2 regions of the Mycobacterium sp. 852002-51613_SCH5001154 genome follow, and region 2 is predicted to be linked to the other one. Evidence: predicted binding sites of a transcription regulator. Region 2 holds the regulator's gene; the other holds the start of a gene.
What was found. The regulator HspR, encoded in region 2, represses chaperone genes until heat shock. The targets are predictions, from matches to a motif close to ANNTGAGTNNNNNNNACTCANNT.
Positions count from the first base shown of each region.

Region 1 (14,522 bases), on a different contig from region 2:
CAAGCGATTGTCGCCGCCCAGACGCTGGCCACCGTCGGCTGACGCAGTGACGGCACCGGCCTGGGTAGAACACGCGATCTGGTGGCAGGTCTATCCGCTGGGGTTCGTCGGCGCCTTTCCTTCGTCGGAGCCGCCGCAGCCGGGAGAACACCGGCTGCGGCGGCTCGTCGACTGGTTCGACCACGCCATCGCACTGGGCGCATCCGGCGTTGCGCTGGGCCCGATCTTCGCCTCGCGCACCCACGGTTACGACACCACCGACCATTACCGCATCGACCCCCGGCTCGGTGATGACGCCGATTTCGACCACCTCGTCGCCGAGGCCCGTCGGCGCGGCCTGCGCATCCTGCTCGACGGCGTGTTCAATCACGTCGGCGTGGATTTCCCCCGTTACCAGGAGGCGCCGAACGACGGGGCCGCGGCGCGCTGGTTTCGCGGGCGCCCGGGACGCTTTCACACCTTCGAGGGCCACTCCGAGCTGATCACGCTCAACCACGACAACCCCGAAGTGATCGACTACACCGCGGACGTGATGGCGCACTGGCTGGAACGCGGCGCCGACGGCTGGCGACTCGACGCGGCTTACACGGTGCCGGAACGGTTTTGGGCCTCAACGCTGCCGCGGGTGCGAAAGCGCTTCCCCGAAGCCTGGTTCGTCGGCGAGCTCATCCATGGCGACTACGCCGCCGTCGTGCGGGCCGCGACGTTCGACTCGGCGACGCAATACGAGTTGTGGAAGGCGATCTGGAGCAGCCTCAACGACGGCAACTTCTTCGAGCTGGACTGGGCGTTGCAGCGGCATGGCGAGTTCCTGGCCGGCTTCGTCCCGCTCACCTTCATCGGCAACCACGACGTCACCCGGATAGCCAGCCAGCTGGATAACCCCCGGCACGTGGCGCACGCCCTGGTGCTGCTGCTCACCGTCGGCGGCGTGCCCAGCGTGTACGCGGGCGACGAGCTGGGATTCCGCGGTGTCAAGGAGGAGCGCTATGGCGGGGACGACGCCGTGCGCCCCGAGTTCGCCTCTCCCCCATTGGAATTAGATGCGTTCGGGGCGGAAATCTGGGCGTTGCACCAGTTCCTGGTCGGGTTGCGCCGCCGTCACCCGTGGCTGCACCGTGCCTCGACCACCGCGCTGCGGCTGGAAAACCGGCATTACCTCTACGAGACCCGCAGCGGCGACGACGCGCTGCTGGTCGCGCTCAACATCGACGACGAGCCGATGCGCGTGGCGCTGTCGGAACTGGGCACGTCTCGCCGGCGGGTCATCGGCGGCTCGTCGGCCCCGCCGCAAGAGGTGGTGAACTTGCTGGTCGTGGAACCGCATGGGTGGCGAATCTTAAGCCCGGCCTAGGCGTTCCAGAGTCAGCTGGTCCTGCCGGCCGTCGTAGTACTTGTCGAGGACCGCGCGGAATTCCTCGTTATCGTCCGTGGCGCGGGCGAACAGCGTCATCGACGAGCGCAGCTTGAGGTCGTCGGGCGAGCCGAAGATGTCCGCGACCGATCGGCCCTGCACCTGGTTAACCAACCGGGCGCACTCACGCAACCGCGGGCCGAGCAGCTCATGGCGCAGATAGGCGCGCGCCTCCTCGAGCGAGGAGATGCCGTAATGCACCGCGGTCGGGCTGCCACCCAGGCCGCGTAACTGCGGGAAGACAAACCACATCCAGTGACTGCGTTTGCGTCCGGAGCGCAGCTCTTCGACCACGTTTCGGTACACCGGGGCCTGCGCGTCGACGAAGCGGTTGAGGTCGAAGGGGTCGCTCGCCGATTCCATGTGACTACGGTTGCACATATGGCGGTCAAACGACGAGTGCCCAAGTTGCGCGACCTCGCGCCGCTGATCCAGTTCAAGCGCCCGCAGTTCGACGCGACCAAGCGCCGCCTCGATGCCGCGCACACCATCGAAGATCTGCGACGCATTGCCAAACGTCGCACGCCCAAGGCGGCGTTCGACTACACCGACGGCGCCGCCGAGGACGAGCTTTCCATCCAGCGCGCCCGGCAAGCGTTCCGCGACATCGAGTTTCACCCGACGATCCTGCGTGATGTCAGCAATGTCACCGCCGGCTGGAATGTGCTGGGCCAGCCGGTGGTCCTGCCATTCGGCATCGCGCCCACCGGCTTCACCCGACTGATGCACACCGAGGGCGAGATCGCCGGCGCGGCGGCGGCGGCCAAGGCCGGCATTCCGTTCTCGCTGTCCACGCTCGGCACCTGCGCGATCGAGGACCTGGTGACCGCTGTTCCGCAGGGCAGGAAGTGGTTTCAGCTCTACATGTGGCGCGACCGGGAACGCTCGATGGCACTGGTCCAGCGCGCTGCCGATGCGGGATTCGACAGCCTGCTGGTCACTGTCGACGTTCCGGTCTCCGGCGCCCGGCTGCGCGACAACCGCAACGGGATGACGATCCCGCCGACGCTGACGCTGCGCACCGTCCTGGATGCGGTGCCGCACCCGAAATGGTGGTTCGACCTGTTGACCACCGAGCCGCTGGCGTTCGCGTCGCTGGACCGCTGGTCGGGAACCGTCGCCGAGTATCTGAGCACCATGTTCGACCCCAGCCTCACCTTCGATGACCTGGAGTGGATCAAGGCCCAGTGGCCCGGCAAGTTGGTCGTCAAGGGCATCCAGACGCTCGACGACGCCCGTGCCGTCGTCGATCGCGGCGTCGACGGCATCGTGTTGTCGAATCACGGTGGGCGCCAACTTGATCGGGCCCCGGTGCCGTTCCACCTGTTGCCCTCGGTCTCGCGTGAGGTCGGCAAGCACACCGAGATCCTGCTGGACACCGGCATCATGTCGGGTGCCGACATCGTGGCGGCGATCGCGCTGGGCGCGCGGTGCACGCTCGTCGGGCGGGCCTACCTGTACGGGCTGATGGCCGGGGGCGAACCCGGCGTCGCCCGCGCGATCGACATCATGGCCGAAGGCGTGATGCGCACCATGCGTCTGTTGGGTGTCACCTGCCTCGAGGAGCTCTCCCCCAACCACGTCGCACAACTGCGACGCCTGGGGCCTGTCGAACCGCCCGCCTGACGGCGCTACTGCAGGCGGGCGACGCGCTCCGTGCGGTTGCGTACCAGGTCGTTGAAGGCCTCGCCGGGCCCGACGTGCTCGAAGAGTTGGGGCGGGTAGTGCGTGACGTACATCGTGCGCCGGCCGCCGGCGCCGGTCGGCCGGGGTGAGGCGTGCATCAGGTCCTGGACGTGGACGGTCACGTCGCCGGGGGCGGTGTCGATGCTCACCACCGGTACCCGTTGGAGCCGATGTTCCCAGCGGTAATGAATCGCCTGACCGTGGCTGCCCGGCACCACCTGAAGGTTGCCGGTCGACGCCTCCGAGCCGGTCAGTTGAATTCCGATGCTGACCGCGGGGCACATGAGAGCGTGCCCACCCATGCCGCAGTCCTGATGCCAGGGGATGTTCGACAGCCCGCTGGGGTTGCCTGGCACTTTGAGCAACACCGCGCTGCCTTCCATCCGGTCGGGTGCGGGCCGCAGCGCGGGATTGATGAGGGTGCCCAGCCTGCGCACCCGGGGATCGTTTTCCAAGGCGGCGAGGACAGGCGAGCGCAGCGTTGCGTAGACCAACCGGCACAGCACGCTGCCGCCGTCCTCGTCGGTGACCCACCACGACCGGTCATCCCCCGGCCGGGCCCGGGCCGCAAGGCGGTCGACCTCACGGTTGGCGGCCCGCATCTCATCGGCGTCGAACACGCCGCTGACGTGCAGGTAGCCCATGGTCTGCAGCTGTGCGCACAACTCGGCGTCGTCCGCGTCGAGCGTGAATGTGGCGAGCGGGTCGCGCAGCTTCAGGTCGGCGCGGGCCGGATCGTAGGGCGGGACGCCGGCGTGCAGGTACCGCAGGACCGGGTCCCAGTCGGCCAGCTGGTCGAAGCCACCCCGCTCGAAGGACAACTCGTCGCTGAGCAGGAGGTTGATGACCGTGCGGATCTGGCCAACCATGTCGTCCCACGCCCGTCGGGACAGCCGCACGACGGCGTCTCCAGTGCGCTGCCCCTCGTTGATGCGGATCGTCGAGCCATCGACGGCATAGGTGACGGCATCGTCGTCGACGAGGAAGGTGATGGCGCCGACGGAAGCGATGTCTCTGGCCGCGGATTCCAGGACATCCGGGTCGAGGGCGGTCGAGGCGGGGTGCGTCAGCGGCACGGACCGATTATCCAAGACCGCCAACGTGATAGCCACCACTTACCCGCCGCGGAGCCTCGGAGGGGAACAAACCGGCGCCCACCTGGGTTGAGCGCATCAGACTCAGTTTTTGGAGGATTGATGGCTGAAGCCAAATCGGTGCCGGTGCTGTTTATCGCCGACACCATCGTGTTGCCCGGAATGGTCGTTCCGATCGCGCTCGACGAGGCCGCGCGGGCGGCAATCGACGCTGCTCAGGCGAGTGAATCCGGGCAGCTGCTGATCGCGCCCCGGTTGGACGACCGATACCCGTCGCACGGTGTGATCGCCAAGATTTTGCAGGTCGGACGCATCGCAGGCGGCGGCACCGCGGCCGTCGTGCGCGGTGAGCGCAGGGCCCAGATCGGGGCCGGTGCGTCCGGGCCGGGGGCGGCGCTGTGGGTCGAGGTCACCGAGGTCCCCGACATCGAGCCGACCGACGAAGTCAAGGCGCTGACGGCCGAGTACAAGAAGCTGCTGCTGGCCATGCTGCAACGGCGCGAGGCCTGGGAGATCGTCGACTACGTCAACCGGCTCACCGACCCGTCGGCGTTGGCCGACACCTCCGGCTACGCGTCCTACCTGTCCAGCGAGCAGAAGCGGCAACTGGTCGAGACCGAGGATGTCGCCGAGCGGCTCCGGGTGCTGATCGACTGGACCAGCGACCACCTCGCCGAGGTCGAGGTCAACGACAAGATCGCCGAGGACGTGCGCGAGGGCATGGAGAAGACGCAGAAGGAGTTCCTGCTGCGCCAACAGCTGGCCGCCATCCGCAAGGAATTGGGTGAGGGCGAGCCCGACGGGTCCGATGACTACCGGGCACGCGTGGAAGCGGCCGACCTGCCTGAGAAGGTGCGCGAGGCCGCGCTGCGCGAGGTCGGCAAGCTGGAACGGTCCAGCGACCAAAGCCCGGAAAGCGGCTGGATCCGCACCTGGCTGGACACCGTGCTCGACCTGCCCTGGAACGTCAGGACCGACGACTCCACCGACCTGAAGGCCGCGCGCGAGGTGTTGGACGCCGACCACCACGGGCTGGACGACGTCAAGGACCGCATCGTCGAATACCTGGCCGTGCGGGCCCGCCGCGCTCAGCGGGGGCTACAGGTCGTCGGCGGCCGCGGTTCCGGCGCGGTAATGGTGCTCGCCGGTCCGCCCGGCGTCGGCAAGACGTCGCTGGGCGAGAGCGTCGCCCGCGCGCTGGGCCGCAAGTTCGTGCGCGTCGCCCTGGGCGGTGTGCGCGACGAGGCCGAGATCCGCGGGCACCGGCGCACCTATGTGGGCGCGTTGCCGGGCCGGATCGTGCGGGCCATCGGCGAGGCGGGCTCGATGAACCCCGTTGTGCTGCTGGACGAGATCGACAAGGTCGGGTCCGACTATCGGGGCGACCCGAGTGCGGCGCTGCTCGAGGTGCTCGACCCGGCGCAAAACCACACGTTCCGCGACCACTACCTGGACCTGGACCTGGACCTGTCCGACGTGGTGTTCCTGGCCACCGCCAACGTCATCGAGAACATCCCGTCGGCCCTGCTGGACCGCATGGAGTTGGTGCAGATCGACGGCTACACCGAGGACGACAAGGTCGCCATCGCCCGGGACTACCTGCTGCCCCGCCAGCGGGACCGGGCGGCGCTGACCGAGGACGAGGTCACGCTGACCGACGCCGCTCTGCGCAAGATCGCCGCCGACTACACCCGGGAGCCCGGCGTGCGCCAGTTCGAGCGGCTGCTGGCCAAGGCGCTGCGCAAGGTGACGACCAAGCTCGCGGAGACGCCCGAGCCGATCACCATCGACGAGCCGGATCTGGTCGAATACCTCGGCCGCCCGCGTTTCACCCCGGAGTCGGCCGAACGCACGGCCGTGCCCGGCGTCGCCACCGGCCTGGCCGTCACCGGCCTGGGCGGCGACGTGCTCTATATCGAAGCGGGCGCGACGGACGGCGAGGCGGGTTTACAGCTCACCGGTCAGCTGGGTGACGTGATGAAGGAGTCGGCGCAGATCGCGCTGTCCTACGTGCGCTCCCACGCCGCCGAGTTGGGCGTCGATCCCAAGGCCCTCGACCGGCGCATCCACGTGCACGTTCCCGCGGGAGCGGTGCCCAAGGACGGACCCTCGGCCGGTGTCACCATGGTGACCGCGCTGGTCTCGATGGCCACCGGACGTCAGGTGCGCTCCGACGTCGGCATGACCGGCGAGGTCACGCTGAACGGGCGGGTGTTGCCGATCGGCGGCGTGAAGCAGAAGCTGCTGGCGGCCCAACGGGCCGGCCTGGCAACGGTCTTCATTCCGGCGCGCAACGAGCCCGACCTGGATGACGTGCCCGCGGAGGTGCTCGACGCGCTGACGGTCAAACCGATGACCGACGTCGCCGACATCGTCAGGCAGGCGCTCGAGCCGGCGGCCGAGACCGTTACGGTCGCTGCTTGACATGAGCTTGGCCGGGATGCGTAGCAAACTCGCTCGCATCCCGGTCAAGCGCGTTGAGATCCGTTGATGGCCGTGATCTCGCGCAGATTTGCTCCGCATTGGCAACCTTCCCGCCGACATTGGGGCCGACAGTCGAGCCGGAGGGGATCATCCATCCCCCGCCGTTCGCTGACCTTCGGCGTTCCGCGAGAGTCGGTTTACGCGCCGTCGGCGTTGCGGTCCCCCGCCCGGCGCGAGCGGCTGACCTGGCCTGACGCCGGCGGCAGGGCAACGGAGGTTTTCCGCGTCCATGTGTCGGGTATCAGGGGGTTGGAGGTTCGGCTGCCCGTGAGGGCGGTGGGGTGAGCGAATCACCAAGTCAATTGGTTCAGCTGCTATTCAGGCGGCCAAATCGCTCGACAAGGGGGTTCACTTATGAATCTGAGCAAAATCACAGCCGGCGCTCTCATGGCCGGAAGTATCACGTCCGCGGCGCTGGGAATCGGCGCCGGAATCGCACAAGCCGGTCCGGACGGTCCGAATGTGCCGAATCCGAACATTCCGGGCCCGAATGTGCCAGGAGGCGACCGGGACGTACCGGGTCCGGGCCAACACGTGCCGGGACAGCCGATTTGTAACCCGGGCGCCCCGGGCGTCAACTGCAACGAGCCGGGCAGCCCACTTCCCCCGGGACAGAACGGGTTCCCCCCGCCGGGGCACTACAACGACCCGGTCCGCTACGGGCTCCCAGCCACCTGGGTGCCGCCAGTGGGTGACCCCGACGGGACCCAGCTTCCCGTCGTATTCAACCCGCAGCTGGGTCAGTGGGGCGTCAACACGACTACCGGTTTCCAGGTGTTCACTCCCGCAGGCGGGACCTCAGGCTCCGGCCAGGTCAGCGGCGGGGTCAACCCCGGGACCTAAAACGGCATGACGAGGCAGCCGCCCCTTCGGGGGCGGTTGTTTTCGTTGCACGGTGACATGGCGCCAAGCTCGGCGTTGAATGAAACCGTGACTCTCAAACGCCAAGTCGTCCACCGCGTGCAGCGGCTGCTCGTCAACCCGGTCGGCCGGCAGATGCCGGGGATCATCCTGGAAACCACCGGCCGCAAGAGCGGCAAGCCGCGGCGCACCGCCGTGGGCGGACGCCTGGTCGACAACCAATTCTGGATGGTCTCCGAACACGGCGAGCACTCCGACTACGTCCACAACATCAAGGCCAGCCCCGCCGTGCGGGTGCGCATCGGCGGCCGATGGCGCAGCGGCACCGCTCACCTCCTGCCCGACGACGATCCGCTGCGGCGGCTCGGCGACCTCCCGCGGCTCAACAGCGCGGTGGTGCGGCTGATGGGCAGTGACCTGCTGACCATTCGGGTGGATCTGGACTGACGCGCCGCGCATGGCGTACGACGAGTACCTGGCCGACGAGATCCGCGAACTTCTCGCCTCCGAGCGCGGGGTCGAGGAGAAGCGCATGTTCGGCGGTCTCGCGTTCCTGGTGAACGGCAACATGTCCGTGGCCGTCAGCGGTCAGGGCGGCCTGCTGGTCAGGGTGCCGGCGGACGAGCTCGGCAAAATGCTGCGGCGCGCTCACGTCAGCCCAATGGTGATGGCGGGCCGCGACGTTCGCGGCTGGGTACGGGTGGAGCCAGCCGGAATGCGGACCAAACGACAGCTCGAGGGCTGGGTGGCCCGCGGCGTCGGCTACGCGCGCACCCTGCCGGCCAAGTGACCGGCGCGGTTTGCCAGCACTCGGCGCGGGTACGTGGACAGGTATGTCCGAACGCCAGCAACTGGTGCGACGGCTGCTCGACGTTGCCGGGACCACGTACGCCGCCGAGGCGCGAATTAAGCTCGCCGACAAGCCGATGCCGCTGTTTCAGCTGCTGGTCATCTGCATGCTGGCTAGCAAACCGATCGATGCCGCCATCGCCATGGGCGCCGGGCGCGAACTGTTCAAGGCGGGCCTGCGCACGCCCAAGGCGGTGCTGACCTCGGATCGGCAGACGATGATCGAGGCCTTCGGCCGTGCCCACTACGTCCGCTACGACGAAAGCTCGGCCACCCGCCTCACCGAGATGGCCGAACGCGTGCGCGACGAGCACTCCGGCGATCTGCGCGAACTCGCGGACCGCAGTGGGCGTGACGTCACCGCGGCGAAGCGGTTCCTCAAGGGGTTCAAGGGAATCGGGGATACCGGGGCCGACATATACCTGCGCGAGGTGCAGGACGTGTGGACCTGGGTGCGGCCGTATTTCGACGGCCGCGCCACCGCCGCGGCGAAGCAGTTGGGTCTGCCTACCCAACCGGCGAAGCTCGGAGCCCTTGCGCCGCAAAGCAACGCGCGGCTGGCCGCCGCGCTCATCAGGACATCGCTGGACGACGACCTGCGCCGGCGGGTGAGCGGTTGACCGTGTGGATCGGTACCTCCGGATGGTCCTACAACCATTGGGCCGACGTGCTGTACCCGCGTGGCCTGCCCACCGCGCGCCGGCTGGCACGCTACATCGAGGTGTTCGACACCGTCGAGTTGAACGCGAGTTTCTACCGCTGGCCGAAGGATTCGACCTTCGCGGGATGGCGTCAACAGTTGCCGGACGGCTTCAGGATGTCGGTCAAGGCGCATCGAGGACTGACCCACTACCGCCGCCTGGCATCCGCCGGGCCGTGGGTCGAGCGCTTCGAGCGCTGTTGGGAACTGCTGGGCGATCGCGCCGGGGTGTTGCTGGTTCAACTGCATCCCGAGCTGCAGCGCGACGACTCGCGCCTGGATGCCTTCCTGGGTAGCGTGCCGGCGTCGATCCGCTTGGCCGTCGAGCTGCGCCACCCGTCCTGGAACGACGAGGCCGTCTACGACTTGCTGGCCCGCCGCCGCGCCGCCTACGTGGTCATGAGCGGCGCCGGGCTGGCGTGCGTGCCGCGGGCGACCACCGATCTGGTGTACATCCGGATGCACGGGCCGGATCAGGACGCGATCTATGCGGGCTGCTACACGGACGACGAGCTGCGGCGGTGGGCGGAGCGGATCGCCGGGTGGCAGGACGACGGCAAGGACGTGTGGATGTATTTCAACAACGACCTCGGCGGCCACGCGGTGCGCAATGCGCTGACGTTGCAAGAACTTTTGCGGTGAGCAGGCGCGAGTAGGCTGGGAATGTCGATTGCAGGACGGAGTGACAATCATGGCCAGCTCGATCACCTTCGTTATCATCGGCGGCGGACTTGCTGGAGCAAAAGCGGTAGAAGCGTTGCGCGACAGCGGGTTCGATGGGCATCTCACCTTATTTGCTGAAGAGAAACGTCTGCCCTACGAGCGACCTCCGCTTTCCAAGGAGTATCTGGCCGGGAAGAAGTCGCTAAACGATTTCACCGTGCACAACTCCGACTGGTACCACGACCACGATGTCGACTTGAGGCTCGGTTCCCGGGTGTCCGCCGTGAACCCCGCCGAACATCTCGTCTCGCTTCCCGACGGCTCCACGATGCGGTACGAGAAGCTGTTGCTGGCGATGGGGTCGGCCTCTCGGCGGCCGCCGATACCCGGGTCCGATGCCCACGCGGTCCACTATCTGCGCACCTACGACGATGCTTTGTCGCTGGATTCGATTCTCGCCGAAGGATCTTCGCTGGCGGTGGTGGGAGCCGGCTGGATCGGCCTGGAGGTGGCCGCCGCCGCCCGCCAGCGTGGAGTCGACGTGACCGTCGTCGAGACGGCCAAGCAACCGCTGATGGCCGCGCTCGGCGAGACGGTGGGTGAAGTGTTCGCCCGGCTTCATCGCGATCATGGGGTGGACTTACGGCTCGAGGCGCAGGTGGAGGAGATCACGACAACCGGCGGCAAAGCCACCGGGCTGAAAATGCGGGATGGCTCGACGGTGCCGGCTGATGCGGTGTTGGTGGCCGTCGGCGCTAAGCCGAACGTCGAACTCGCCGAACAAGCCGGGCTCGCCATGGGCTCGGGCTCTCAAGGCGGCGTGCTGGTCGACGCGTCACTGCGCACCAGCGATCCGGACATCTACGCGGTCGGCGACATCGCCGCCGCAGAGCACCCCCTGTTCGGCGACCGGATCCGCACGGAGCACTGGGCCAATGCGCTCAAGCAACCCGCGGTGGCGGCGGCCGGGATGCTCGGCAACCCAGGCGAATACGCCGAGCTGCCCTATTTCTTCACCGACCAGTACGACCTCGGGATGGAGTATGTCGGGCACGCCCCCGGCGTCGAGCGCGTGGTGTTCCGGGGCCACGTTGCCGGACGGGAATTCGTCGCGTTTTGGCTACACGGCGGCGACCGGGTGCTGGCCGGGATGAACGTCAACGTCTGGGATGTGCTCGACGACGTCAAAGCGCTGATCAGGTCCCGGAGCTCGGTCGACCCCGACAAGCTGGCCGACACGGAGGTCCCGCTGGCCGAGCTATTGGGCTGACGGTTCCACGGGCACCCACGTCCCGTCAATCACGTCGGGCGGGCGCTGCACCTGCAACCTTTCCCGTTCGGCGCGGCGGCGTTTGATCCGCAGCCGGGCGTCGCCCGGCATGGTGACCAGCTCGTCACACGTCAGGTAGTACACGTCCTCGACGACGTCGATCAGGTCCGCCGCGACTCGACGAGATCCCAATTCCCGCAACGTCATCCGGAGTTCATGGGTGAATCGCAGGGTGGTGTCGTGGGCCAGCTCGCGGGAGTCGCGGGCGCTGGTGATCAGGCGTTGGGCCAGCGTCGGTGGCGGCGCGTCGGGCGAGGCGGCGTCGGCCACCGCGACTTCCCCGGCCGCGCGCAGCAGCATCGCCGGATCGTCGGCATAAGTCTGGCTGGCCAGCTCGGCCTCCCCGGGACCACGGTGCGCGACGCGGGCGACGGCCGCATCGACCGCCGCGGCGGTGGTGGATGACAACGCGCGGATGCTGGCGAGATTGCCTTCCTGGGCGAGCGCACACAACGGCGGGTCGGCCCGCAGCACCGCGGCCAGTTCGGCGGTCTCGGTCGCGACGACGGTGCTGTCCATGATCATGTCCACCCCGGGCACGCTGCGCGCCGCCTTGCTGCGCTCCAGTGCCGCCGCGGTGACGCCGGAATCGATCAGCCACAACGCCGTGAGGATCCAGCCTTGGTGAATGCGGTCCCGCAGCAAGCGAATCCGGACCTCCAGGCCGGCGTCGGGCAGCGAGCCCAGCTGCGCGGCGTCGAGGTGTTCGGTTTCGGCTGCCGCGCTGTACGCCCGTGTGTCGGACTTGAGATGGCGCAACAGGGCCAGCGATCGCCCCGCGACGACGGCTTTGGCGACGTAGCCGAGGGCACCGCCCGCCAGCGCGGGCTCACCGAACGGCAGGGGGTCTCCGACGTGCGGCCGGCCGACGAGGGCGTTGCGTGCGACGGCATCCTGGTCCCAGCCGGGCAGCTGCGCGGCCGCGACCATGTTGACCGACACCCCAACGTAGGGCCGATGCCCGAACACGGCGACGGCCCGGTTGCCCCACTCCTGGCCCACCACGCCGCCCAGCGCCAGGACGTGACTGAGCACCCGGTTCGCGGCGCGCAATCCGCTCAGCTGAACATCCAGCGTGATCGGGGTGAGCGGCCCGGGCAGCGCCTCGCCGAGATTGCCCGCACTGAAAATCGGGAAGCGCGGATCTACCCGGTCGTCGAATTCGCCCTCGACGCCCTCGGGCGCGGCGCTGCGCTCCTCGCCGGAGGGATCGGGGCGTGGGGCGACCTCGACCGGGAGCGCCAGTTGGCGCCCGTGGCCGGTGGCACCCACGGCGGTGATCTGACGGCCGACCAGGCCCCGGGCGGTGTCGGCCACTGCCTCGACCGCCTGCCAGCCGAACTCGAACGCCCAATCCTCTTGCACCGCAGCGATATCCATGTTCGGAATGAGCCGGGGCCAGCTGCGCACCCGATTCAGCCGGGACCGCGGGTCGGCGGATCGCAGCATCCGCCACGCCGTGATCACGTTGACGGTGTCCGGGGAGGCGAGGTCCACCACACCGGAGCGGTCGGTGTTCAGCGCCGAAACCAGGAAGCGCACCAAATCGTCGACGTGCAGCACCCGTATCGGCTCCGCCGAAACCTTGGTGCGCAGCAGCGTGGCCACCGTGCGGCACACCATCCAGTCGAGCTGCCGGCCCACCGGCGGGGCGCTCCGGACGACCAGGCTGGGCCCCCAACTGGTGGAGACCAGTTCCTCGGCCGGCTTGTACAGTTCCGGCCGTCCCGCGGCCTGGGACACGAACAGCAGCCGGGCGCCGGCGCGGGCGGCCACATCGGTTACGTGCGCCAGACCCTCGATGTCGGCGCTGCCGGGTGCGGTGGTGTCGACGGGGGCCAGGTGGATCACCGCGTCGGCTTCCTCGGTGAGCTCCCGCAGGACCGGGGAGCGCAGCGATGCGCAAACCAGGTCGACGTTGCGGTCTAGGCAGGGATGCGGCCTCTCAGCAATGCCGCTGACCGTGTGCCCGGCAGCGATCAACTGCCGTGCGACCAGCCGCCCGAGTGCGCCGGTGGCGTCGGTAACCAGGATCTGCACCTGGGTCTCACCTCCCCGACCTCAAACTAAACAATAGGCAAGACGGCATGACCTAGCGACCGTTACTGGGCAAACGGCACCCTGAGCTTGCGGGAAAGCCTCGCCGGGTTATTGGAGCGTGGCGCTGCCGTCCGCGGCGACGGCCACCTTGACGCCGCCGATGTCTTCACGCACGGTTACCTGCGCCGCCGCGCCGTCCGTGATCAGGGCGAGGGTCCGCGCCCCGTCGGGCGTGCGCACGGCCAAGAAGGCCTTTTCCGGTCGCCCCTCGCGATCGAACGGTGTCGTCCACGCTTCCACCGTCCCGACCCCTTCCCATTCCACCAAGCCGTCCCGGGTGGGCTCTCGGTCGACGACCGGTTGCACGTCCTCCCAACGGAACTCGGCGGGCGGCTCGGTGCCGTACACGCCGAAGCTGTGCTTGGTAAGGAAGCCGCCGTTGGCGGTGATCAGGCCGCGCCGCCCCGGATTGGCCGCCAGCAACTCCGCCATGGTGGCGATCGAGTGCATCACGTAGTTGCTCCACGGGCCGCCTGCGAACGTCAAACCCCCGGTGACGGTGAGCGGGCGCGCGGGATCGTCGACGGGCAGGCCCAGTTCGGCCGCCGCCACCTGAACGGCCGAGGGAAAGCAGGAATACAGGTCGACGTAGTCGACTTCGTCGATGCCCAGTCCCGCCAGCTCCAGCGCGCGGCCACCGGCGATCCGGATGGCCGGAGAGCGGTGCAGCTCGCCACGCTCGGCGATGGCGGAGGTGTCATGCGCGTCGGTGCCCGCATGCGGGTAGATCCAGCGATCGGCGGGGATCTGCAGGCGGCTGGCCTCCTCCACCGAGGTCAAGACGAGCGCGGCGCCCTGATCGACCATGTTGTTGGAGTTCATCAGCTTGGTGTACGGCCAGCTGATCATCCGGTTCTGCGGGCCGGGCTCGCAGATCTCCTCGGCGGTCACCGGTTTGCGGATCCATGCGTGCGGATTGTCGACCGCAACGGCGTTGAAGCGGGCCCACAGTTCGCCGATGCGCTTGCGGTGGTGCTCAACCGATTCGCCGTTCGCGATCCGCAGGGCCTGCTCGAACAGCGGGTAGACGAAGGCCGGCCGGTCCAGCCGGATCCTGATTTCCGCGTCGCCGGCCATCGGGACGTCGTCGCCGCTGACCGCGGCCATCGGGACGGAGTCGTCCTGAACGGTCCACTCGAGTTTGCCGCCCTTGGCCCGCAGGCCCCGGCGGGTGCGCCACGTCTCGGCGCCGGCCAGCAGCACCACCTGGGCGCTGCCCCGCTGGATGTCCAGGCAGGCCTGATTGACCAGCGACTGCGGCACGTTCCCGCCGACGGGGCTGTACAACGTGGTGAAGTCCGTCGCACCGATCCGCTCGCCGAGCAGTAGCCCTGGGTCGCG
Region 1 covers NZ_LZII01000049.1:31,315-45,836, forward strand. Annotated here, with positions in the region: gene A5750_RS12645 (alkyl hydroperoxide reductase) at 1-42, shown strand, start outside; gene A5750_RS12650 (alpha-amylase family protein) at 47-1,354, shown strand; gene A5750_RS12655 (DUF1810 domain-containing protein) at 1,340-1,777, opposite strand; gene A5750_RS12660 (alpha-hydroxy acid oxidase) at 1,796-3,040, shown strand; gene A5750_RS12665 (phytanoyl-CoA dioxygenase family protein) at 3,046-4,176, opposite strand; gene lon (endopeptidase La) at 4,297-6,618, shown strand; gene A5750_RS26345 (hypothetical protein) at 7,066-7,521, shown strand; gene A5750_RS12680 (nitroreductase family deazaflavin-dependent oxidoreductase) at 7,579-7,986, shown strand; gene A5750_RS12685 (TfoX/Sxy family protein) at 7,997-8,329, shown strand; gene A5750_RS12690 (endonuclease) at 8,373-9,008, shown strand; gene A5750_RS12695 (DUF72 domain-containing protein) at 9,005-9,730, shown strand; gene A5750_RS12700 (NAD(P)/FAD-dependent oxidoreductase) at 9,780-11,021, shown strand; gene A5750_RS12705 (NAD-dependent epimerase/dehydratase family protein) at 11,010-13,121, opposite strand; gene A5750_RS12710 (acetyl-CoA acetyltransferase) at 13,230-14,522, opposite strand, start outside.
Region 1: the regulator HspR is predicted to act here: its motif matches at 4,262-4,284, upstream of lon (endopeptidase La).

Region 2 (14,522 bases):
CCGAAGGTGCTCGCCGCCGCCCCGACGGCCACCTGGTATGGGACGGCTGAGTTGCTCCGGCCTTTAGAACGTGTTGACCTTGTCGACGCTGACGAACATGCCGTGCCCGGTGCGGTCATTGGTGAAACGGGTGCCGTCGGCGGTGGCGTTGATCGTCCAGCCCGCGGCGTTGTAGGTCTTGTAGTCGATCTGGACGGCGGGGATGGCGCCCAGGTTTCCCAGCACCCACTGAACCTTGCCGCCGGAGTCCACGCTGACGCCGTTGGCGTGCTCGCCGTCCTGCATGGGCGAGTTGGTGAACGGCGCCTCGCAGCCGACGGTGGCCTTGTTGATCTGGCAGCGCGTGGTGCCCGACTTGGTTTCGATGAACACGTAACCGTTCTGGTCGGGCGGGAGCGGGATGGCGCCAGCCGGTGCGGTCGGGTTCGCCGGTGTCGTCGGCAGGCCGGGGGCCGGGCTGGCGGTGGGCGCCGGCGACGACGCGCTGGGCCTGGGGGTGGGGAACGTGGGCTCGACCGGCCCCGCCCCCGGCGCGGCGACGGGCCGCCCCGCGACGGTGGACGAACAGGCGTCGATCAGCACGGGACTGACCAGCACCGGCGCGATCAGCAGGGATCCACCGGCCAGGCCCCACCGTGCCCTTTGCGAAAACCGCACGCGCCACTCCCGATTATCAGCAATATCGGGAAATCAGATTACGCGCGAAGTGACGAAACCCCCGGTAACCGCGCACCTATCGATGCGGCCCCGATGGTGAAGCTTTACCGCTGCGTGACCGATTGCGTCTCGGCGGCGCGCCGGGCGGCCGCGACGATGCCCTGGTAGCCGGTGCACCGGCAGAAGTTGCCCGAAAGGCCTTCCCGGATCTCATGGTCGCTGGGGTCGGGGTTGTCGCGCAGCAGCGCGGTCAGCGACATCACGAAACCCGGCGTGCAGAAGCCGCATTGCAGCCCGTGGCACTCCCGCAGCGCCGACTGCACGGGCGACAGCGTGCCGTCCGGTGCGGCGACGCCTTCGACCGTCGTCACCTCGGACCCGTCGGCCTGCACCGCGAACATCAGGCACGAGCGCACGGCCTCGCCGTCCAGCAGCACCGTGCACGCCCCGCACGCCCCGTGCTCGCAGCCCAGGTGCGTGCCGGTCAGTCCGCACTTGTCCCGCAGGAAGTCCGCCAGCGTCATCCGCGGCTCCACCCCGGCCGTGATCGGAGTTCCGTTGACGGACAGCTTGATTGGGTGTTCACGCATTGCTTGCCCCCAGGGCTTCGGCTATCGCTTGTGTCCACGCGCGCGCGGCCATGGTGGCGCCGACCTTCAACCGGTAGGACGCCGACCCTTGCAGGTCGTTGGGAATGTCGTCGAGCCCGCTCATCGCGGCCTCGCCGATCTCCTCGGGCACCAGCTCGCCGACCGGCCTGCCCACGGCGGCGACCTCGGCCGCCGTCGCGCGCCGGACGGTGGACCCCATGCCCAGCAGCCCGATCGCGCAGCGCGACACCCGGTCGCGATCGTCGAGCTGAACGGCGATCAGGGCTCCGGCAATCGCGAAATCGCCGTGTCGGCGGGAGAATTCCTCGACGGCGAACCCGGACCTGCCGTCCCAGACGGGGAACCGCACCCCGGTCAGCACCTCATCGGATTCCATGGTGGTCTCCCACACCCCGGCGAAGAAGTCGGCCGCCGCGATCTCGCGGCGCCCGCGTGGCGACTGGACCTCCATCACCGTATCCAGGGTCAGGGCGACCGCCGGGTATTCGCCGGCGGCGTCGGCATGGGCGATCGACCCGCCGAGGGTGCCCCGGTTGCGGATCTGAAAATGCCCGACGAACGGGGTCACCCGGGTCAACAGCGGAACCGCTTGGCGCACTTGCTCGTCGGCGCCGACGGTGGTCTCGGTGGTGCCCGCGCCGACCCACAGTTCTGAGCCCCTGCGCTCGATGCCCTGCAGCTCGGGCAGCCGGGAGATGTCGATCAGATGGTCGAAGTAGGCCAGCCGCATCGCCAGCATCGGCACCAGGCTCTGGCCGCCGGCAAGGATTTTCGCGTCGTCGCCCAGTTCGGCCAGCAGGCCCACGGCGTCGTCGATGGTGTCGGGGCGGTGGTATTCGAACGCGGACGGTTTCACCGTTCCCCCCGTTCCAGCTGGGCGGCTATCGACGCCGGGCTGGCCGGCAGCCGGGTGATCGTCACACCCAGCGGTGCGAGCGCGTCGTTGACGGCGTTGATCACCGCAGGCACCGAGCCGATGGCCCCGCCCTCGCCGGCGCCCTTGTAGCCGCCGGGCCCCGGCCCGGGAATCTCGACGTGACCGAATTCGATCGGCGGCACCTCGGTGGCCGTGGGCAGCAGGTAGTCGACGAAAGTCGTTGCCAGCGGGTTGCCGTCGTCGTCGTAGACCATGTCCTCCATCAGGGCACCGCCGATGCCCTGCACCGTTCCGCCGGCGATCTGGCCCTCGACGACCGACGGGTTGATCATCGGCCCGACGTCCTCGCTGACGATGTAGCGCAGCAGCGTCACCTTGCCGGTCGCCACGTCCACCTCACAGGTGCAGGCGTGGGTCGCGTTGGACCAGTGGATGGGGTTGGTCGAGTTGAACCGGGCGGTCGCCTCCAGGTTGGTCGACATCCCCGGTGGCAGCTGCTGCGGCGAGTAGTAAGCCACGTACGCCAGCTCGCCGAACGACACCGACCTGGCCGGGTCACCGCGGACGCTGGCCACCGAAAACCCAAGTTCCACTTCCGATTCCGCGACCTTGAGGTGGTGCGCGGCCAGCGCGACGATCTTCTCGCGCAGGATGGCGCCCGCCTCGCTGACCGCCCCCGCGGTCATCGGCGCGCTGCGGCTGCCCTGCGTGCCGGCCCCGTAGGGGGTGACCGCGGTGTCGCCCTGGATGGTGGCCACGTCGTCGATGTCGGCGCCCAGCGCGTCCGCGGTCAACTGGACGACGGTGGTCTCGATGCTGTTCCCGCTCGAGCCGCCGTTGACGTACACGTTGATCTTGCCGGTCGGTTCCATGCGGATGGTGGCGCCTTCGGTGGCCAGGTGGCCGGTGGCGGCGCCGGTCGGCTCGATGTAGGCCGAGAAGCCAAGGCCCAGATAGCGGCCCCGCGCCAGCGCCTCGGCTTGCTCTTTGCGAAACCCTTCGTGGTCAAGGATTTTCACCGCCTGCTCGAAGGTTTCGATCGGGGCGACGTGGTCGTAGGGCATGCCGTTGGGGTTGACGTAGGGCATCTCGTCGCGGCGCAACAGGTTTCGGCGGCGCAGCTCCACCGGGTCGGTGTTCATCTTGCGGGCGGCGATGTCGAGCAGGATCTCGCGCGCCAGCGTCTCGTACTGCCACGGGCCGCGATAGGCGGCCAGGCCGCTGGTGTTGGAGAACACCGTCTTGTAATTGAAGCTGGCTTTGGGCACCCGGTAGGGGCCCGGGAAGAACATCCCGATGGCGGCCGTCGTCAGCACCGGATACGGCGTCGGGTAGGCGCCGATGTCCTGGACGAAGTCGATGTCCGCGGCCGCGATGTTGCCCTCGGCGTCGAAAGCCATGCGCGCGGTGCCGTCGACGTGCCGGGCCTGCCCGGCCGACATCAGGTTCTCGCGCCGGTCCTCGATCCACTTCAGCGCCGCCGGCACCTTGCGCGCGGCCAACATGATGCACATGTCCTCGCGCATCGGGACTACCTTCTGACCGAAGCCGCCGCCGGTGTCGCGCATGATGACCCGAACTCGTTGCGCCGCAATGCCTAACAGTCGGGCGCAGAACGCCCGCAGCTCGTGCGGGGTCTGCGTCGACGCCCACATGGTGAGTTCTCCTGTGACGGCCGTCCATTCCACGACCAGGCCGCGGGTCTCGATCGGCACCGGCGCGTAGATCTGCTGATAGATGTGCTCTTTGACGACGCACGGCGCGTTGGCGAACAGCTCTTCGTCGGGCGGGGCCCCGCCCATCCCGCCGGCGACGTTGTTCGGGTAGGCGTCGTGCACCAGCACATCGGAGTCCTGGGCCCGGGTGAAGTCGCTGACCGCGGGCAGCGGCTCGTAGTCCACCTCGACGAGTTCCAGCGCGTCCTCGGCGATGTAGCGGCTCTCGGCGACGATGAGCGCGACGGGGTCGCCGACGAACTTGGCCTCGCCCTCGGCCAGCGGCGGTCGCGGGGTGTCCGGCATGTCCTTGCCGGCGACGGCGTGCCACGCCTCTTTCACGTCCGGGTTGAGGTCGTCGGCGGTGAACACCGCGCGCACACCGGGCAGCGCCAGCGCGGCCGAGGCATCGATGCCGTTGATGCGCGCCCGCGCGAACGGGCTGCGCACGAAGCAGGCGTGCAGCATGCCCGGCCGCGAGATGTCGTCGACGAAGCTGCCGCGGCCGGTCAGCAGCCGGCCGTCCTCCACCCGCTGGACGCGGGTGCCGGCGTACCGGGGCGCCGGGGTGACGGCGCGCCCTTGTACGTCCTGACTCATGACGCTCCATCCGACGCCGGTGCATAGCGAAGTTATCGCTTTGGGAGAAGTGCAATGTCATCATAGGAGAGTGGGGTTACCGGAGTCGACCTCTCCACCACACAGCATCGGTGTCGTGCTGGCCGCGGGCGCCGGGCGGCGCTATGGCAAGCCGAAGGTGCTGGTCGAGGGCTGGCTGCAGACTGCGGTCGACGCCCTGCGCGCCGGGGGCTGCGCCGACGTCGTCGTCGTGCTGGGCGCCGCGCAAGTCTCCGCCCCGACCGGGGCCGTCGCGGTCATCGTGCCGCGGTGGGAAGACGGGTTGAGCGCCTCGGTGCGCACCGGCCTGGAGTCGGCCGGCCGGATGGGCGCGGATTACGCCGTGCTGCACGTTGTCGACACCCCGGACGTCGGTTCCGCCGTGGTGGCGCGGGTGCTCGGCCGCGCGATCGCGTCCCCCAGCGGGCTGGCGCGCGCCGTGTTCGGTGACCGCCCGGGCCATCCGGTGGTGATCGCGCGCCGGCACTGGCCCGAGGTCCTGTCGAACATCTCCGGTGATCGCGGCGCCGGGGCGTACCTGCGCACCCGGCACGACGTCGAGGTCGTCGACTGCGCGGACCTCGCCGGCGGTCAGGACATCGACGAGCCTTAGGCCGCCGGGGATGGGTCGGCGGCCGGCAGCGCGGTGTCCTGGGCTGCGGCGTGCACCCGGTGGCGGACCAGATACCAACCGCCGATCAGCCCCGGGATGCCGACCGCCATTGCGCCGAGCAACCACGGGCCTTGGACCTTGTCCAGCAACATCAAGACCAGGACGCCGGCCAGGAAGGCCAGCGTCAGGTATCCGCTGTAGGGCGCGAGCGGCATCCGAAAGTGCGGCCGTTGCAACTTCCCGGCGCGGGACAGCCGGTAGAACCGCAGCTGGCTCGCCACGATCGTGCCCCAGGCCACCACCACGCCCACGGCGGCGATGTGGAGCACGATTTCGAACGCCTGGCTCGGTTTGACGGCGTTGAGCACGATGCCCAAGAGGCCGACAACGGCGGTGAGCAGGATTCCGCCGTAGGGCACGCCGTTCTTCGTCATGGGTGCGGTGAACTTCGGGCCGCTGCCGTTGATCGCCATCGACCGCAGGATGCGGCCGGTGGAGTAGAGCCCGGCATTCAGGCTGGACAGCGCCGCGGTCAGGACGACGAGGTTCATCACGCTGCCCGCCCCGCCGAACCCGACCTTCGAGAAGAACGTCACGAACGGGCTCACGTGGTCCCGGTAGGCGGTGTGTGGCAGCAGCAGGGCCAGCAGGATCGTCGACCCGATGTAGAAGATGGCGATGCGAAACACCACCGAGTTGATCGCGCGCGGCATGATCTTGTGCGGGTTCGCGGTCTCGCCGGCCGCGATGCCGACGAGTTCGACGGCGGCGTAGGCGAAGACCACCCCCGAGGTGACGAGCACCAGGGGCAGCAGGCCGGCCGGCAGGAGGCCGCCATGGCTCTCCCACAGCGCCACGCCGGGATCGTGACCGTCGACCTTGAAGCGGCCGACCAGGAAGACGATGCCGACGACGAGGAACGTCACCAGGGCGAGCACCTTGATCAGCGAGGCCCAGAATTCCAGCTCGCCGAACAGCTTGACCGAGATCAGGTTCATCGCCAGCACCATGACCAACGCGATCAACGCCAGCGTCCACTGCGGGACGGCCTGAAACGCCGTCCAGTAGTGGCAGTAATGCGCGATCGCGGTGGTGTCCACGATCCCGGTCATCGCCCAGTTGACGAAGTACAGCCAGCCCGCGGCGAAAGCGGCCTTCTCGCCGAAGAATTCCCGGGCATAGGACACGAAGGATCCCGACGAAGGGCGGTACAGCACGAGTTCGCCGAGGGCGCGCAGGATCAAGAACACGAAGATGCCGCAGATCCCGTACACCAGGAACAGCCCCGGCCCCGCCGACGCGAGCCTTCCGCCGGCGCCCAGGAAAAGACCCGTTCCGATGGCCCCGCCCAGGCCGATCATCTGTACCTGGCGGTTCGTGAGCCCCTTGTGATAGCCCGCGTCTTCGCGGGTGAGCCGCGCGGCGGCGCTGTCGAGCTGTGCCATCAAGCTCCTGCCGGGGGTGGCTCCAGGGAAGCTCAGGTTAACCCATCGGCGAGCCGCCGGCCTCGCTGTGCGGCTGCCGGTCCTTCGAGGGCCGTTGGTCGCCGCGCACTTTTTCGGTGCCCCGGGAACAAGACGGCGAGGTGCGCCGTTAGCATGATCAAGAAGTTGAGCGAACCAGACTCAATGCTGGGTTGACACCGCGGTGTCGCCAAGAGCAGTCTTGAGCGGGGTTCACTCAGCATAGTGGCACCAAGAAGGCTCTACTCAATCAGGAGGAATCACTATGGCTCGTGCGGTCGGTATCGACCTCGGGACCACCAACTCCGTCGTCGCAGTTCTCGAGGGCGGTGACCCCGTCGTCGTCGCCAACTCCGAGGGCTCACGGACGACCCCGTCCATCGTCGCGTTCGCGCGCAACGGCGAGGTGCTCGTCGGCCAGCCCGCCAAGAACCAGGCGGTGACGAACGTCGACCGCACCATCCGTTCGGTCAAGCGGCACATGGGCACCGACTGGTCCATCGAGATCGACGACAAGAAATACACCGCGCAGGAGATCAGCGCGCGTGTGCTGATGAAGTTGAAGCGCGACGCGGAGGCGTACCTCGGTGAGGACATCACCGACGCCGTCATCACCGTTCCGGCGTACTTCAACGACGCCCAGCGCCAGGCGACCAAGGAAGCCGGCCAGATCGCCGGCCTGAACGTGCTGCGCATCGTCAACGAGCCGACCGCGGCCGCGCTGGCCTACGGCCTGGACAAGGGCGAGAAGGAACAGACCATTTTGGTCTTCGACCTCGGTGGCGGCACGTTCGACGTCTCGCTGCTCGAGATCGGCGAGGGCGTGGTCGAGGTCCGCGCCACCAGCGGTGACAACCACCTCGGTGGCGACGACTGGGACGACCGGGTCGTCGAGTGGCTCGTCGACAAGTTCAAGGGCACCAGCGGCATCGACCTGACCAAGGACAAGATGGCGATGCAGCGGCTGCGTGAGGCCGCCGAGAAGGCCAAGATCGAACTCTCGAGTTCGCAGGGCACCTCGATCAACCTGCCCTACATCACCGTCGACGCGGACAAGAACCCGCTGTTCCTCGACGAGCAGCTGACCCGCGCCGAATTCCAGCGCATCACACAGGATCTGCTGGACCGCACCCGTCAGCCGTTCCAGTCGGTGATCAAGGACGCCGGCATCTCGGTCTCCGAGATCGACCACGTGGTGCTAGTGGGTGGTTCCACCCGCATGCCCGCGGTGTCCGAGCTGGTCAAGGAGATGACCGGCGGCAAGGAGCCCAACAAGGGCGTCAACCCCGATGAAGTTGTGGCGGTGGGAGCGGCTCTTCAGGCAGGTGTGTTGAAGGGTGAGGTGAAAGACGTTCTGCTGCTTGACGTTACGCCGCTGAGCCTGGGTATCGAGACCAAGGGTGGCGTGATGACCAAGCTCATCGAGCGCAACACCACGATCCCCACCAAGCGGTCGGAGACCTTCACCACGGCCGACGACAACCAGCCGTCGGTGCAGATCCAGGTCTATCAGGGTGAGCGCGAAATCGCTTCGCACAACAAGCTGCTCGGCTCCTTCGAGCTGACCGGCATCCCGCCGGCTCCGCGCGGCGTCCCGCAGATCGAGGTCACCTTCGACATCGACGCCAACGGCATCGTGCACGTCACGGCCAAGGACAAGGGCACCGGCAAGGAGAACACGATCAAGATCCAGGAGGGCTCCGGCCTGTCCAAGGAGGAGATCGACCGGATGATCAAGGACGCCGAGGCGCACGCCGAGGAGGACCGCCAGCGTCGCGAGGAGGCCGACGTTCGCAACCAGGCCGAATCGCTGGTCTACCAGACGGAGAAGTTCGTCAAGGAGCAGCGCGAAGCCGAGGGCGGGTCGAAGGTTCCCGAGGAGACGCTGTCCAAGGTCGACGGCGCCATCGCCGAGGCCAAGACGGCCCTGGGCGGCACCGACATCGCCGCGATCAAGGCGGCGATGGAGAAGCTGGGCCAGGAGTCCCAGGCGCTCGGACAGGCGATCTACGAGGCCACCCAGGCCGCGGGCGGCGCGGAGGCCGGTGCAACCGGCGGACCGTCGGGCTCGGCCGACGACGTCGTGGACGCGGAGGTGGTCGACGATGACCGGGAGTCCAAGTGACGGACGGAAATCAGGAACCGGTAACGGTCACCGACAAGCGGCGGATCGACCCCGAAACGGGTGAGGTGCGCCACGCCCCTCCCGGCCCAGAGCCGGGAGGGGGCACGTCGCCCTCCGGGGATTTTGCGGGCGAAAGCCCCGAGGAGGCCGGCAAGGCCGCCGAATTGCTGGGCGACCTGCAACGGGTCCAGGCCGACTTCGCCAACTACCGCAAGCGTGCGCTGCGCGACCAGCAGGCCGCCGCGGACCGCGCCAAGGCCGCCGTCGTCAGCCAATTGCTGGGCGTGCTCGACGATCTCGAGCGGGCGCGCAAGCACGGCGACCTGGAGTCCGGCCCGCTGAAGTCGGTGGCCGACAAGCTGGACAGCGCCCTGACCGGACTCGGTCTGGTGGCGTTCGGCGAGGAAGGCGAGGACTTCGACCCGGTGTTGCACGAAGCCGTGCAGCACGAGGGTGACGGCGGCGACGGCTCCAAGCCGGTGATCGGCACGGTCATGCGGCAGGGTTACAAGCTGGGCGAGCAGGTCCTGCGGCACGCTCTGGTGGGTGTCATTGACACAGTCGCAGACACGGTGCCGGACGACGGCGCCGCGGCGGCGGGGCCGGCCGAATCGAACGATAACCCCGGCGCATCCGGTGAATAGACCACACAATCAGCACAACAACAGAACAGAAAGGTGGAAGGGGGTGACGCGACATGGCCCAGCGAGAATGGGTCGAAAAGGACTTCTATAAGGAGCTGGGCGTCTCCTCTGACGCCAGTCCCGAAGAGATCAAACGCGCTTACCGGAAGCTGGCGCGCGACCTGCATCCGGACGCCAACCCCGACAATCCCGCCGCCGGCGAGCGATTCAAGGCGGTGTCGGAAGCGCACAACGTGTTGTCGGATCCGGCGAAGCGCAAGGAGTACGACGAAACCCGCCGCCTGTTCGCAGGCGGCGGATTCGGCGGCCGCCGGTTCGACACCGGTGGTTTCGGCGGCTTCGGTGCTGGCGGTGACGGCGCCGAGTTCAACCTCAACGACCTGTTCGACGCCGCCGGCCGAAGCGGTGGCGCCAACATCGGTGACCTGTTCGGCGGCTTGTTCGGGCGCGGCGCAAGCGCCCGTCCCAGCCGGCCGCGCCGCGGCAACGACTTGGAGACCGAGACGCAGCTGGACTTCGTCGAGGCCGCCAAGGGCGTGGCGATGCCGCTGCGGCTGACCAGCCCGGCGCCGTGCACGAACTGCCATGGCAGCGGCGCACGTCCGGGCACCAGCCCGAAGGTGTGCCCCACCTGCAACGGTTCCGGCGTGATCAACCGAAACCAGGGCGCGTTCGGCTTCTCCGAACCCTGCACCGATTGCCGGGGCAGCGGCTCGATCATCGAGCACCCCTGTGACGAGTGCAAGGGCACCGGGGTCACCACCCGCACCCGCACCATCAACGTGCGCATCCCGCCCGGCGTCGAGGACGGGCAGCGCATCAGGCTGCCGGGGCAGGGCGAGGCCGGGCTGCGCGGGGCCCCGTCGGGCGATCTGTACGTGACCGTACATGTGCGGCCGGACAAGGTATTTGGGCGCGACGGTGACGACCTCACCGTGACCGTTCCCGTCAGCTTCGCCGAATTGGCCTTGGGCTCTACGATTTCGGTGCCCACGCTGGACGGCAAGGTGGGCGTGCGGGTACCCAAGGGGACCTCCGACGGCCGCATCCTTCGGGTGCGTGGGCGTGGTGTCCCCAAGCGCAGCGGCGGTAACGGGGACCTGCTCGTCACGGTGAAGGTCGCCGTGCCGCCGAACCTGGAGGGCGCGGCCGCCGAGGCGCTGGAGGCTTACGCGGCCGCCGAGCGTGCCAGCGGGTTTGACCCACGCGCGGGATGGGCGGGTAATCGCTGATGGCCAAGAATTCACGAGACGAGTCTCGGACGTTCCTGATCTCGGTCGCCGCCGAGCTGGCCGGCATGCACGCCCAGACCCTGCGTACCTACGATCGCCTCGGCCTGGTCAGCCCGCAACGCACTTCCGGTGGGGGACGGCGTTATTCGGAGCACGACGTCAACCTCCTGCGCGAGGTGCAGCGGCTGTCCCAGGACGAGGGCGTCAACCTCGCCGGCATCAAGCGCATCATCGAGCTGACCAATCACGTCGAGGCGCTGCAGGCGCGCGTGCAGGAACTCACCGAGGAGCTGGCACAGCTGCGCGCCGGCCAGCGCCGCGATCTGGCGGTGGTGCCCAAGAGCACCGCCGTGGTGGTGTGGCAGCCGCGCAGAACGCGCGGCTGATCAGACCCGGATCGAAAACTGGGTGACCGCGGGCTCGCCCGGCCGCGCGCAGCGATAGCCGCCGCGGCGCAACGCGTCGGTCGGCGCGGTCATCGGCTCGAAGCACACGATGCGTTTCGCGGGGTCGTCGCCGGTGGGCGCGAAGATCTGCGTCGCGGGATACCCCCGTTCGAAGTGGACCTCCACGCGCCGCCCGCCCCCCGAGACCGCGAACACCGCGCCGTCGGGCACCTGGTCGTAGGCGTCGTCAAAAGCCTTGTCCCCCAAGGGCTCCGCGAGCGCTGCCGGGAGCTCGGATTCGCCGGTGGGCAGCCCGAGGTCGTCGAGCCGCAGATGCCGCAGCGGCGGCGTCTCGATCACCCACTCGGCGCGCGGCGCGTCGGGGATTTGTAGGTAGGGGTGAAAACCGAAGCACAGCGGGACGGCGCGGGCGCCGGTGGCGGTCACCGTGGTGCGCACCGTCAGCGTCCGCTCGGCCAGCCGCACCGCCAGCGTCAGCACATGCGGATACGGGAAGCTGGCCAGCAATTGCGGGTCGGCGGCGAAATCCAACTCGGCGGTCAACTCGTTGGCCGACTCGGCGGTCACCCGCCAGCCCGGGTAGGCGGCCAGCACGCCATGGATCGGCAACCCGTTCGGATCGGCACGGACACGGTTTTCACCCGGCGTCAGCGTCGCCGTCACGCCTTCGGCCGTATAGGTGTTCTCGCCCAACCGATTCGCCCACGGGTACAGGATCGGGATGCCCATCGTCTTGCCCGCCGCCACGTAGGCGTCCAGCCCGCGCCGTTGCCCGAGCAGCTCCACGCCGGCATCGCTCAGCGAGGTGCCGATCATGCCCGCCTCGGGCACGAACTCCGCGGCCACCGGCGACGCCGGGTCGCGCAGGGTGACGACGCGCATGCTTACCTCCACAGTGGGTCGTGCTGGATATGTTCCGGCGGAGCGCCTTTGGCGATCAGGGCGGCCTTGGTGGCCCGCACCATCGCCGGCCCGCCGCAGATCAGGATCTGCCGGTCGCCCCACCCGCCGTATTTGGTCACCACGTCGGGGAGCCGGCCGGTCTGCCGCACATGCAGGCCGCGTGGCGGCGTGCAGTCGGGATAGTCGGCGGCCCATGCCGGGTCGGCGCTGTACTCCGACACCGGCGACACCGACAGCCATGGATTGTGGGACGCCACCTGCCACAGGGTGGGCAGGTCATAGAGCTCGCAGCGGTAGCGGGCGCCGAAGAACAGGTGCACCCGCGGGTTCACCGCGTACCGGCTCAGGTCCATGATCAGCGCCCGCAGCGGTGCCAGCCCGGTGCTACCGGCGACCATCAGCACGTCGCCGCCGTCCCGGTCGACCCGCAGACCGCCGTGCGGACTGGACAGCCGCCACCGGTCGCCGGGCCGGGTCTCGTTGACGATGGCGGTACTGACCAAGCCGCCGGGCACCACGCGGATGTGGAACTCGATGCCGCCGCCGGGATCCGCCGGGATGGCGGGCGACAGGTACCGCCAGCGGCGCGGGCACTGCGGGACGTGGACGTTGACGTACTGGCCGGCGTGATAGTCCATCGGGCGGTCGAGCTGCAGCCGGACCACCGCAAGGTCGCGGGAGACTCGCATGTGTTCGATGACCGTGCCGTCCCACCAGGCGGGCCCCTCCTCGGCGTCCGCGGCGCCGCGCATCACCCCGACGATCAGGTTGAGCGACTGGTCGGCCGCCTCGTCGACGGAGTCGGTCCAGGCATCGCCGAGATGGGTGCGCAACGTCGACAACAACGCGCGCTGCAACGTGTCGTAATGCTGGGGCAGCACACCGTATTTGCGGTGGTCCCGACCGAGCTGAGCCAGGAAGGCGACCGGTTCCTGGGCGCGCTGGGCGACGAGTTCGCCGTACACCCAGTGCAGGGCGTGGGCGAAAGCGATCCGCTGCCCGCCCATTTCGGGCGGGAACAGGTCGCGTACCGACACGTCCATGCCGAACCAGTGGGTGTAGAACCGGCGGACGAGTTCGTTGCCGGGGCCCGACTCCTGCTGCGCGAAGGCGTCGCGCAGCACCCGCAACGCTTCGGTGTCCTCGAGCCCCACGGGGCCCGATTCTAGGCGCGCCGGCCGTCGGGATATTTTCAACAATTAATGAAATGATACCGTCGTCGTATGCCGTCACCTGCTGCTTCCCCATCCGATGCGCGAAAGCGCAGGGGCCGCCGCCAGGGCGAGCCCGTGTCGAAGGATGTGGTGCTCCGCGCGGCCAAGCAGCGATTCGCCGCCCAGGGCTACGAGAAGACGACGCTGCGTGAGATCGGCGAGGACGCCCACGTGGACGCCGCGATGGTGCTGTACCTGTTCGGGTCCAAGGCCGAGCTGTTCCGTGAGTCGATGCGGCTGGTCCTGGATGGCGGCGTGCTGGTCGCCGCGATGACCGGCGGCTCGCGCGCCGACATCGGCGCCCGGTTGGTGCGGGCCTACCTGCAGATCTGGGACGAGCCGGAGACCGGGCCGACCATGGTCGCCATGATGCACTCGGCGATGCTGAATTCCGACGCGCACGAGGCCTTCCGCGATTTCATGCGCGGTTACGTGATGGCGGCCATCTCCGGCGTCCTGGGTGAGGGTCCGGACACCTTGCTGCGGGCCAACCTCGCCGGCACCAACCTGGTCGGCACCGCGCTGTTCCGCTATGTGATGAAGGTGGGCCCGCTGGCCGATCTCGGCACCGACGAGGTGGTCGCGCTGATCGCGCCCAGCGTGCAGCGCTATCTGACCGCGGACGTGGACGAGCTGGACCTGCCGGCCGGCTATCGCCCGTGACCGGCTCAGCCCTGCTTGACGGTGTTGGTCGTCCCGGCGTTGACGACGTTCGGTGACCCCCAGTGGAAGGTGACCGCGTTGCCGGTCCCGGAGGTGCTGACCGCGTCCGCGCTGTCGACCGCGACGCGGTTGCCGTGGCCGGAGACACTGACGCTGGTGCAGTGCCCGGTGACGGTGACGGTGTTGGTCTGGCCGCTGACTGACAGGTAGCCGCCCTGGCAGCGGATGGTCTTCGACGTGCCGGTGCCGTTGACCTGCAACGTGCCCGACTCCGGGACGGTCGCCGACGGTCCGGCCCCGCCGAGGTCGGTGCGGAACCCGGCTACGGCGAGTCCCGCCAGCGACAGCCCGGCGACCACGATGGCCAGCCGGAACGCGCCGCGGACGCGGCCCGCCTCGGCCCGCTCCTGGTGCGGTTCGGTCTGCGTCATCGCCAGGTGGGTACCCCGCGCACCATATCGTCCAAAACTCGTTAGAGTTGAGCGGAACACACTCAACCTTGACGGCGTTGAACAACGCGACAAGCATTTTCCCTACTTATGCGAACGGAGGCGTCGTGGACTCTTTCAACCCGACAACCAAGACGCAAGCGGCCCTGACCTCGGCGCTTCAGGCGGCCTCGGCCGCCGGCAACCCCGAGATCCGCCCCGCGCACCTGCTGATGGCCCTGCTCACGCAGGCCGACGGCATCGCGGGACCGCTGTTGGAGGCTGTCGGCGTCCAGCCCGCGACAATTCGAACCGAGGCCGAGCACCTGGTCGAACGGCTGCCGCAGGCCAG
Region 2 covers NZ_LZII01000055.1:90,041-104,562, reverse strand. Annotated here, with positions in the region: gene A5750_RS15310 (DUF488 family protein) at 1-50, shown strand, start outside; gene A5750_RS15305 (hypothetical protein) at 64-612, opposite strand; gene A5750_RS15300 ((2Fe-2S)-binding protein) at 762-1,247, opposite strand; gene A5750_RS15295 (xanthine dehydrogenase family protein subunit M) at 1,240-2,124, opposite strand; gene A5750_RS15290 (xanthine dehydrogenase family protein molybdopterin-binding subunit) at 2,121-4,460, opposite strand; gene A5750_RS15285 (NTP transferase domain-containing protein) at 4,531-5,091, shown strand; gene A5750_RS15280 (amino acid permease) at 5,088-6,536, opposite strand; gene dnaK (molecular chaperone DnaK) at 6,820-8,679, shown strand; gene grpE (nucleotide exchange factor GrpE) at 8,676-9,323, shown strand; gene dnaJ (molecular chaperone DnaJ) at 9,377-10,555, shown strand; gene A5750_RS15260 (heat shock protein transcriptional repressor HspR) at 10,555-10,941, shown strand; gene A5750_RS15255 (aldose 1-epimerase) at 10,942-11,844, opposite strand; gene A5750_RS15250 (FAD-binding oxidoreductase) at 11,847-13,019, opposite strand; gene A5750_RS15245 (TetR family transcriptional regulator) at 13,089-13,742, shown strand; gene A5750_RS15240 (DUF3060 domain-containing protein) at 13,748-14,173, opposite strand; gene clpB (ATP-dependent chaperone ClpB) at 14,299-14,522, shown strand, end outside.